Regions from separate parts of the Oceanobacillus sp. FSL K6-0251 genome, predicted to be linked through region 1. Evidence: riboswitches for the same ligand, from Rfam matches in the RefSeq annotation. Region 1 holds a riboswitch; each other region holds the start of a gene.

Region 1 (2,324 bases):
GCAGACAGAGCGCAGTTATATGGAAAAGGCAGAGGAGCTTTATGAAAGCATGCATATGAAGCCGCTTGTGATGAAAGGTGAAATTGACGGCCACATTGGCGACCGGCTTATGGAAGCAATTTGGCGTGAAGGGCTTCATATTGTCAATGATGGCGTAGCGACAACGGAAGAGGTAGATAAAGCCATTGTCTACGGCCCTGGTCTTCGCTGGGCACTGATGGGACCATTTCTAACGCTTCATTTAGCAGGCGGTAAGGACGGGATGCGGCACATGCTTGAACAATTCGGCCCTGCATTGAAGCTGCCTTGGACCCGTTTAGTGGCACCTGAACTGACGGAAGAATTAAGTGAAAAAGTGATTTCAGGGACTGCTGAACAGAGCGGAGAGATTTCTATCGATGACCTTGAACATCGCCGGGACCGTTTCTTGATTAAATTAATGGGGCTTTTAGAGGAAGAAGGCTTCTGGCCGGCAGAAAGGCTGATCTCCTATGACAGAAAGTAAACAAGTATGGAAGGGCAATGTGTTACGTGCGTGGGTAGACTATAACGGACATCTGAACGATGCATACTATGCATTGATTTTCAGTTATAGCCTCGATGCTTTCATGGATGTGATCGGTCTGGATGAAGAAGGACGAAAAGCAAGTGCTTATACCATTTTTACGCTGGAAGCGCATATTAAATATGTAAAAGAGGCGCATGAAAACGAGGAGCTGCTTACAAAGGTCACTGTGTTGAACCGGGATGCAAAGCGTGTGCATCTTTGGTTTGAAATGAAAAACAAAGAAAATGATACTGTGGCAACCAGTGAACAGATGGTGATGGGGATAGATCAGTCATCTGGACGCCCTGCGCCGTTTCCGGAATCTGTTGATGTACGGATTAATCAATTTCCAAGACTGGCAAAAGAAAACTGGCCAGCAGGGGCAAACACGCTTATGGGGATTCGTGAGAAAAAGTAAAATATACAATAGCAGCTGAAAGCAGAATTTCATGCAGTAATCTGTAATGATGCTCCCTTTATCGTGGATAATGAAACGAATAAAGGGAGCTTTTGTAATATTAAAAAGAGAGAAAAAGCAAACACTGCAAAGCCAAACTGGTTGATGAAACGTAATTTCATGTTTGAAAAAAGAAATCAGGATAACATCATCAGGAAATATATGTTATACTGCCAATTGTAAAAGAAATTGAATAAAATCTACGATACAAAGTAGAAGAGGTTCTAGCTAACACCCTCTATAAAAAACTAAGGATACCCATACCGCGCCTTAGGTATGGTTTTTTGCATTTTTCGGGTGTTTAGAATTCTCTTTTTCAAATTGGAAAGGGGATTTTTTTATGGAAAAAAATAATCGAGCAGTTGTTGTATTCAGCGGTGGTCAGGATAGCACCACCTGTTTATTTTGGGCATTAGAAAAGTTTGAGCATGTAGAGTTAGTCACCTTCGACTACAATCAGCGCCACAGCTTAGAAATTGAGGTGGCAAAGGAAATCGCTGGAGATCAGGGATTGAGACATCATATTTTAGACATGTCTTTACTGAATCAATTAGCGCCCAATGCGCTGACCAGGGAGGACATTGAAGTAGAGAATGCAGAGGATGGCGGCATACCGAATACGTTTGTTCCGGGAAGAAATTTACTGTTCCTTTCTTTTGCAACCATTCTAGCCAAGCAAATTGATGCCAAGCATATTATTACGGGAGTTTGTGAAACAGATTTCAGCGGATATCCGGATTGCCGGGATATCTTTACCAAATCATTAAATGTCACCTTAAATCTATCCATGGATGAAGATTTTGTGATTCATACGCCATTAATGTGGCTGGATAAGGCAGAAACATGGGAATTAGCGGATGAACTGCAAGCCTTTGATTATGTCAGAGAACGGACGTTGACCTGTTATAACGGGGTTAGAGGAGCAGGATGCGGAGAATGTCCTGCATGTCAATTACGCCAGCGTGGATTAGACCAATACTTAGTTAGAAGACAGGAGATGAATCAGTAATGTTCGGGTTTCGTATTGTCGAAGAGCTGCAAAAGCTGGATAAAGATATTCATAGAGAAGAATTGGCCTATCACCAAAAACGCGTGATGGTAAGTAAAGAGTTTTCCTTCGATGCAGCGCACCATCTTCATTGTTATGAGGGGAAGTGTAAGAATCTGCATGGACATACGTATCAGGTTGTATTCGGTATCAGCGGTTTTGTAGATAAGGTGGGTTTCGTAATTGATTTTGGTGATATAAAAGAGATTTGGAAGAACAAGATTGAAACATTTTTAGATCACCGTTATTTAAATGAAACATTGCCCAAAATG
Region 2 (2,324 bases), 1.4 Mb from region 1:
ATGCGGTGTTTGAAACGGATATCCCGTTTTTAAAAAAAGGATGAAGGTCTTTATCCGCGGCTCCCGGCTCATTCATACATGCGAACAGAGATAGATTATCGGAAAACTGTAAAAGCGTATAATCCATTTCAAACGTCGCTTGATTAAAATGATCCATCCTGCTGATCAGCCATTCCTGCCGCTCTGCTTCCTGCTGAACAAACGCTTTTGCTTCAGGGAGCGTGGATGTTACGAGAAAACGCTTATAATGTTCACTGCATAATAATGCGGCATACCTGTCCTTTTCCTGGACCTGCTCAATACCCTGCGTGTACAAGACGGTTTTTGGTATGTCTGGAAAATCGATAAAGGAATAGGGACGATTTGCCTGATCATTCCAAAAAGGCTGCTTGTCAAAGGCCTCCCAGCCGCAGTCATGCTGATAAGCTGCATAGATAACAGAATCTTTATAAGGCGTATGCTCGAAATAACCCGAGGCCAGATTTTTAACTATTTCTCCAGATACAGAAGCATGGTCTACCTGTGTTATAAAAATAAAATGGCCGTTCTGATTTCGGATAATCATTTTACTCATTCCCTTCCTTGTGATTGATTGCATGGAGAACGAAAGAGCCCCAGGAAGCTTTTCATATCATTAAAAAAATTACTTCTCCATTCTTAAAAAAGACGATGGATTACATTCTCCACCGTCTTTTTCTCTGTATTATATCATTTTATCAAAATGTATCCGTTTATATAAAGTATAGAAGATCGGAATGCCGATCAGTAAAACAATCAATTCACTGATTCCGGTTGTAAGCCATGTCAGCAGGAACGGTAATTGTAAAGCTATATTTAGCATAAAGGCAATAATAAACATATTAAAGCTGAAAATCAATGTATTTAGAAATAGCAGTGTCAGCTTGTTTTTAATATATTTTTTTAAGAAAATAATAATTCCTAAAGATATGGCGGTATGTGCTGTCCCGAATAAAAGATCCAATCCGCCTGCCATTGAAAATAAATTAGATGCAAATACACCAATCGTAATGCCGAAAAAGTAACGCTTATCAAAGATAATCAAATGGTTAAACATCTCTGATATTCGAAATTGAATCGCCCCAAATGCAACTGGGGAGACCAGTAGGGATACGGCGACATACAATGCTGCAATAATCCCGTTAATCACAAGTGTCCTTATATTCATATCCTGTTTTCCTCCTAGTTTTTTAGCGTGGGATGGTTACGAACCACGTTGAACCTAGCCTATCATACCAGTATCGAAGAAGGAAAACAATCGTTTTGTATATGTAATGATTTGGAAAACGCGAAGCCTTTAAACATAAAAACAAGTTTAACAGGGAGCGGACAAAATAAATGAAGTGACATCATGGAAAAGAAACGAAACTAAAAACAAACCCCCGGCTGTCAAATCGGGAGTTCGTCGTTATCAGGTTATTCTTCCAGTGCTGCTTCCAAAAATGTCCGATTAACCAATCCTTCAATTTCATCTGACTGCATATACCCAGCTTCGTAGCTGATCGTTGCCATTTCCTGCAGCACTTCTTCGTTGATTTCATACGTCGGATTGAGACGTTCGCTTGCTTCCAGCGTCTCCTCATAATCCAACTCGTTGCCTGTCGTTTCTTCAATGTGATTGACAAATAATTCAACTGCTTCTTCCTGATTCTCTTCAATAAATTCTACCGCCCTGGCGTGGGCACGCAAATAGGCCTGTGTTAATTCCTCATTGCTTTCCGTAAATGATTTTCGCGCAGTAACAACAGTTGTTGTTGATTCTGTACCCCATGCAAATTCTTCTTCATCAAGGAGGATGTCGGCGTTTGCCTGATTTTCCAGGTATACGCCCCAAGGCTCCTGTGTGGCCGCAGCATCAACGTCACCCTGCAGGAACAGCGTGGATGTATCGGCAGGCGCCTGCGGTACTAAGCTAATGGTTCCACCATCGTCATCTACTCCGAGTCCGACTTCATCTAATGCTTTTCGCAGCATGATGTCTTGCGTGGAACCGATCGTCGGGATGGCTACGCGCATGCCGTCAAGATCTTCAACGCTTTCAATCCCTGAATCTTCACGAGTGGCAAGGACAGCCCCGCCATTCACCGCTCCGGCAATGATTTCATGCTCCGGATTTCTTAAATAAGTTGTTGTTGCCGGAGACGGGCCAACAGTACCAATGTCGATATCCTGTGTGGACATAGCCTCCATAAAGGCACTGCCATCCGGGAATGTGGAGGTTTCGATATTTACCTCTTCTCCCATTTCTTCTTCAAAGTAACCATTTTCCAGCGCAACTACCGTAGTAATATGTGTAAAATTAGGGA
Region 3 (2,324 bases), 1.3 Mb from region 1:
TGGAGCGGCTATATTCAGCATTTTTTATATGCTTTCCTATTCTTGAACCTAAAAAAACCAGCCGTCTGGCTGGTTTCTTGGTATGATAGGTTATTCAAAGTGATAGGGCATCAGCTGATCTTCTCAAGAAGCTTCTAACAACTCCGCTTTGTTTTTCACCTCATATTTACGTATGCACCGTACAAGAAGATAAACAAATGGCGTATCAATTATTGCCACCATCACCTTCCATATGTACTGCGATACAATCATCCCGATTAAAACACCTGTTGGAACAATCCCCCAAAATGCAATCGTAATAAATAGAACGGTATCAAAAAGCTGACTGGTCATCGTTGATAAGCTATTACGTAACCACAGCTTCTTTCTTCCATGCCGGTGCTTTAAGCGGTGAAAGATAGATACTCCTAAATGCTGACTGACAAAATAAGAAACTAAACTAGCTAAAATAACGCGAAAGCTTCCGTTAAAAATCGTTTCAAAAGCAGCCTGTTCCTGAAAACCTGCTGCTGGCGGAAGGTGTATGGCAATAAAAATAAAAATCATTGCAATAATTTGTGTGAAAAATCCTGCTTGTATCGTTTTGCGGGCAGCTTTTTTTCCATAAACCTCGCCAACCACATCCATTATCATATACGTAATCACATAAACAATCGCTGCAGCCGGCAATACAAAACTTCCCATTTGAAACAATTTGACCGACAAGACATTCGACAATAATAATAAGCCAACAAAGATGGCGTTAAAATAAATATACATTCTCCTGTTCCCTTCTCTTCAAAGGTGCAAGGATCTTAGTTTCCCTCTATCGATTATCAATCTTTTCCGGATACATATCATGCTGCATCAACCGGTTTTCTGCCATCTTTTCAAATTTTGTCCCTGCTTTTCCATAATTGCAATACGGGTCGATGGAAATACCTCCGCGGGGCGTAAACTTTCCTCTTACTTCAATATAACGCGGATCCATCAGCTCAATTAAATCGTTCATAATAATATTGACACAGTCCTCATGGAAGTCACCATGATTCCGGAAACTGAATAAATATAATTTTAAAGACTTACTCTCTACCATTTTGATATCTGGAATATAGCTGATATAAATCGTCCCAAAATCCGGCTGATTCGTTATCGGACAAAGCGTTGTAAATTCCGGACAGTTTAATTTCACAAAATAATCACGATTTGGATGCTGATTATCAAATGTTTCTAAAATCTCAGGTGTATAATCAAACGCATATTTCGTTTCTTTATTCCCCAGCAATTCAATTCCTTGAAGATCCTTCTCACTTCTTCCTGCCATACTCATCACCTCCTTTAGATATATTACGATAACAGAAATCAGTTATTTTCTATTACCTTGCAGTTCAAAACTTCCTCACATAGAAAAAGCCGTGCTCCCAAGGAACACGGCTTGATAATCGCAAGTTGTCCTTAGTTTTTTATAGAGGGTTTAAGCTAAGAACCTCTGCCTGAAGTTTAAAATAACACTTCATATTATAAGAATAGATAAAAGGCATGTCAAATTTTCTTTTTATCCCAGCCATCCTCTATCACAGCCAGAACCTGTGCCATGAGGCTATCCTTCCACATCCTCGCCAATAATCCGCACTTCCCGCTCTAACTGCACATCAAATTTCTCTTTTACCGTCGCTTGAACAAATTGAATTAAGGAAATATATTCGGAAGCCGTTGCATTTTGTTTATTTACAATAAAACCGGCATGCTTTGTGGAGACTTCTGCTCCGCCAATTTGCTTCCCTTGAAGATTACAGTCTTGGATCAGCTTGCCGGCAAAAAAACCGGGCGGGCGTTTGAACACACTGCCGCAAGACGGGTACTCGAGCGGCTGTTTGGATTCTCTTTTATATGTAAGATCATCCATCATTTCTTTAATTTCTTCTTTGTTCCCGGGCTTTAACGCGAATGTTGCTTCCAACACAATATAACCGTTGTCCGGGATGTTACTTGTGCGATAGCTGAGATCTAATTGCTCTGCTGTTAATGTCAGCAGTTCGCCGTCCTTTGTCGCAACTACCGTACTTTCCAGCGCATCTTTAATTTCTCCGCCATATGCACCTGCATTCATATATAGCGCTCCGCCGACGGAACCTGGAATACCGCAGGCAAACTCTAAACCGGCAAGCTCTTCATTTAAAGCAAAACGGGAAGCATCAATAATTCTTGCTCCGCTCTGAGAGATAACTTTATCTCCTTCTCTCCAAATAGCCGACAGCTGCTGCAGGTTCATAACGATTCCGCGGATGCCGCCATCCTTCACAATCAGATTAGAACCATTTCCAAGCATTGTAAATGGGACATTT

What was found. Region 1 has a riboswitch for preQ1 ahead of queC (7-cyano-7-deazaguanine synthase QueC). Riboswitches for the same ligand answer to the same signal wherever they lie in the genome.
Region 2: linked by a shared signal. The riboswitch ahead of MKY45_RS04325 (QueT transporter family protein) and the one ahead of queC (7-cyano-7-deazaguanine synthase QueC) in region 1 are both predicted to bind preQ1.
Region 3: linked by a shared signal. The riboswitch ahead of queF (preQ(1) synthase) and the one ahead of queC (7-cyano-7-deazaguanine synthase QueC) in region 1 are both predicted to bind preQ1.

The regions. Positions count from the first base shown of each region.
Region 1 covers NZ_JBBORS010000001.1:2,299,119-2,301,442, forward strand. The annotation lists gene MKY45_RS11595 (3-hydroxyacyl-CoA dehydrogenase NAD-binding domain-containing protein) at 1-505, shown strand, start outside; gene MKY45_RS11600 (thioesterase family protein) at 492-965, shown strand; PreQ1 riboswitch class I at 1,217-1,262, shown strand; gene queC (7-cyano-7-deazaguanine synthase QueC) at 1,345-2,013, shown strand; gene queD (6-carboxytetrahydropterin synthase QueD) at 2,013-2,324, shown strand, end outside.
Region 2 covers NZ_JBBORS010000001.1:863,487-865,810, forward strand. The annotation lists gene MKY45_RS04320 (DUF3891 family protein) at 1-574, opposite strand, end outside; gene MKY45_RS04325 (QueT transporter family protein) at 704-1,186, opposite strand; PreQ1 riboswitch class I at 1,195-1,239, opposite strand; gene MKY45_RS04330 (ABC transporter substrate-binding protein) at 1,435-2,324, opposite strand, start outside.
Region 3 covers NZ_JBBORS010000001.1:1,041,298-1,043,621, reverse strand. The annotation lists gene MKY45_RS05225 (queuosine precursor transporter) at 124-759, opposite strand; gene queF (preQ(1) synthase) at 806-1,303, opposite strand; PreQ1 riboswitch class I at 1,429-1,475, opposite strand; gene murB (UDP-N-acetylmuramate dehydrogenase) at 1,580-2,324, opposite strand, start outside.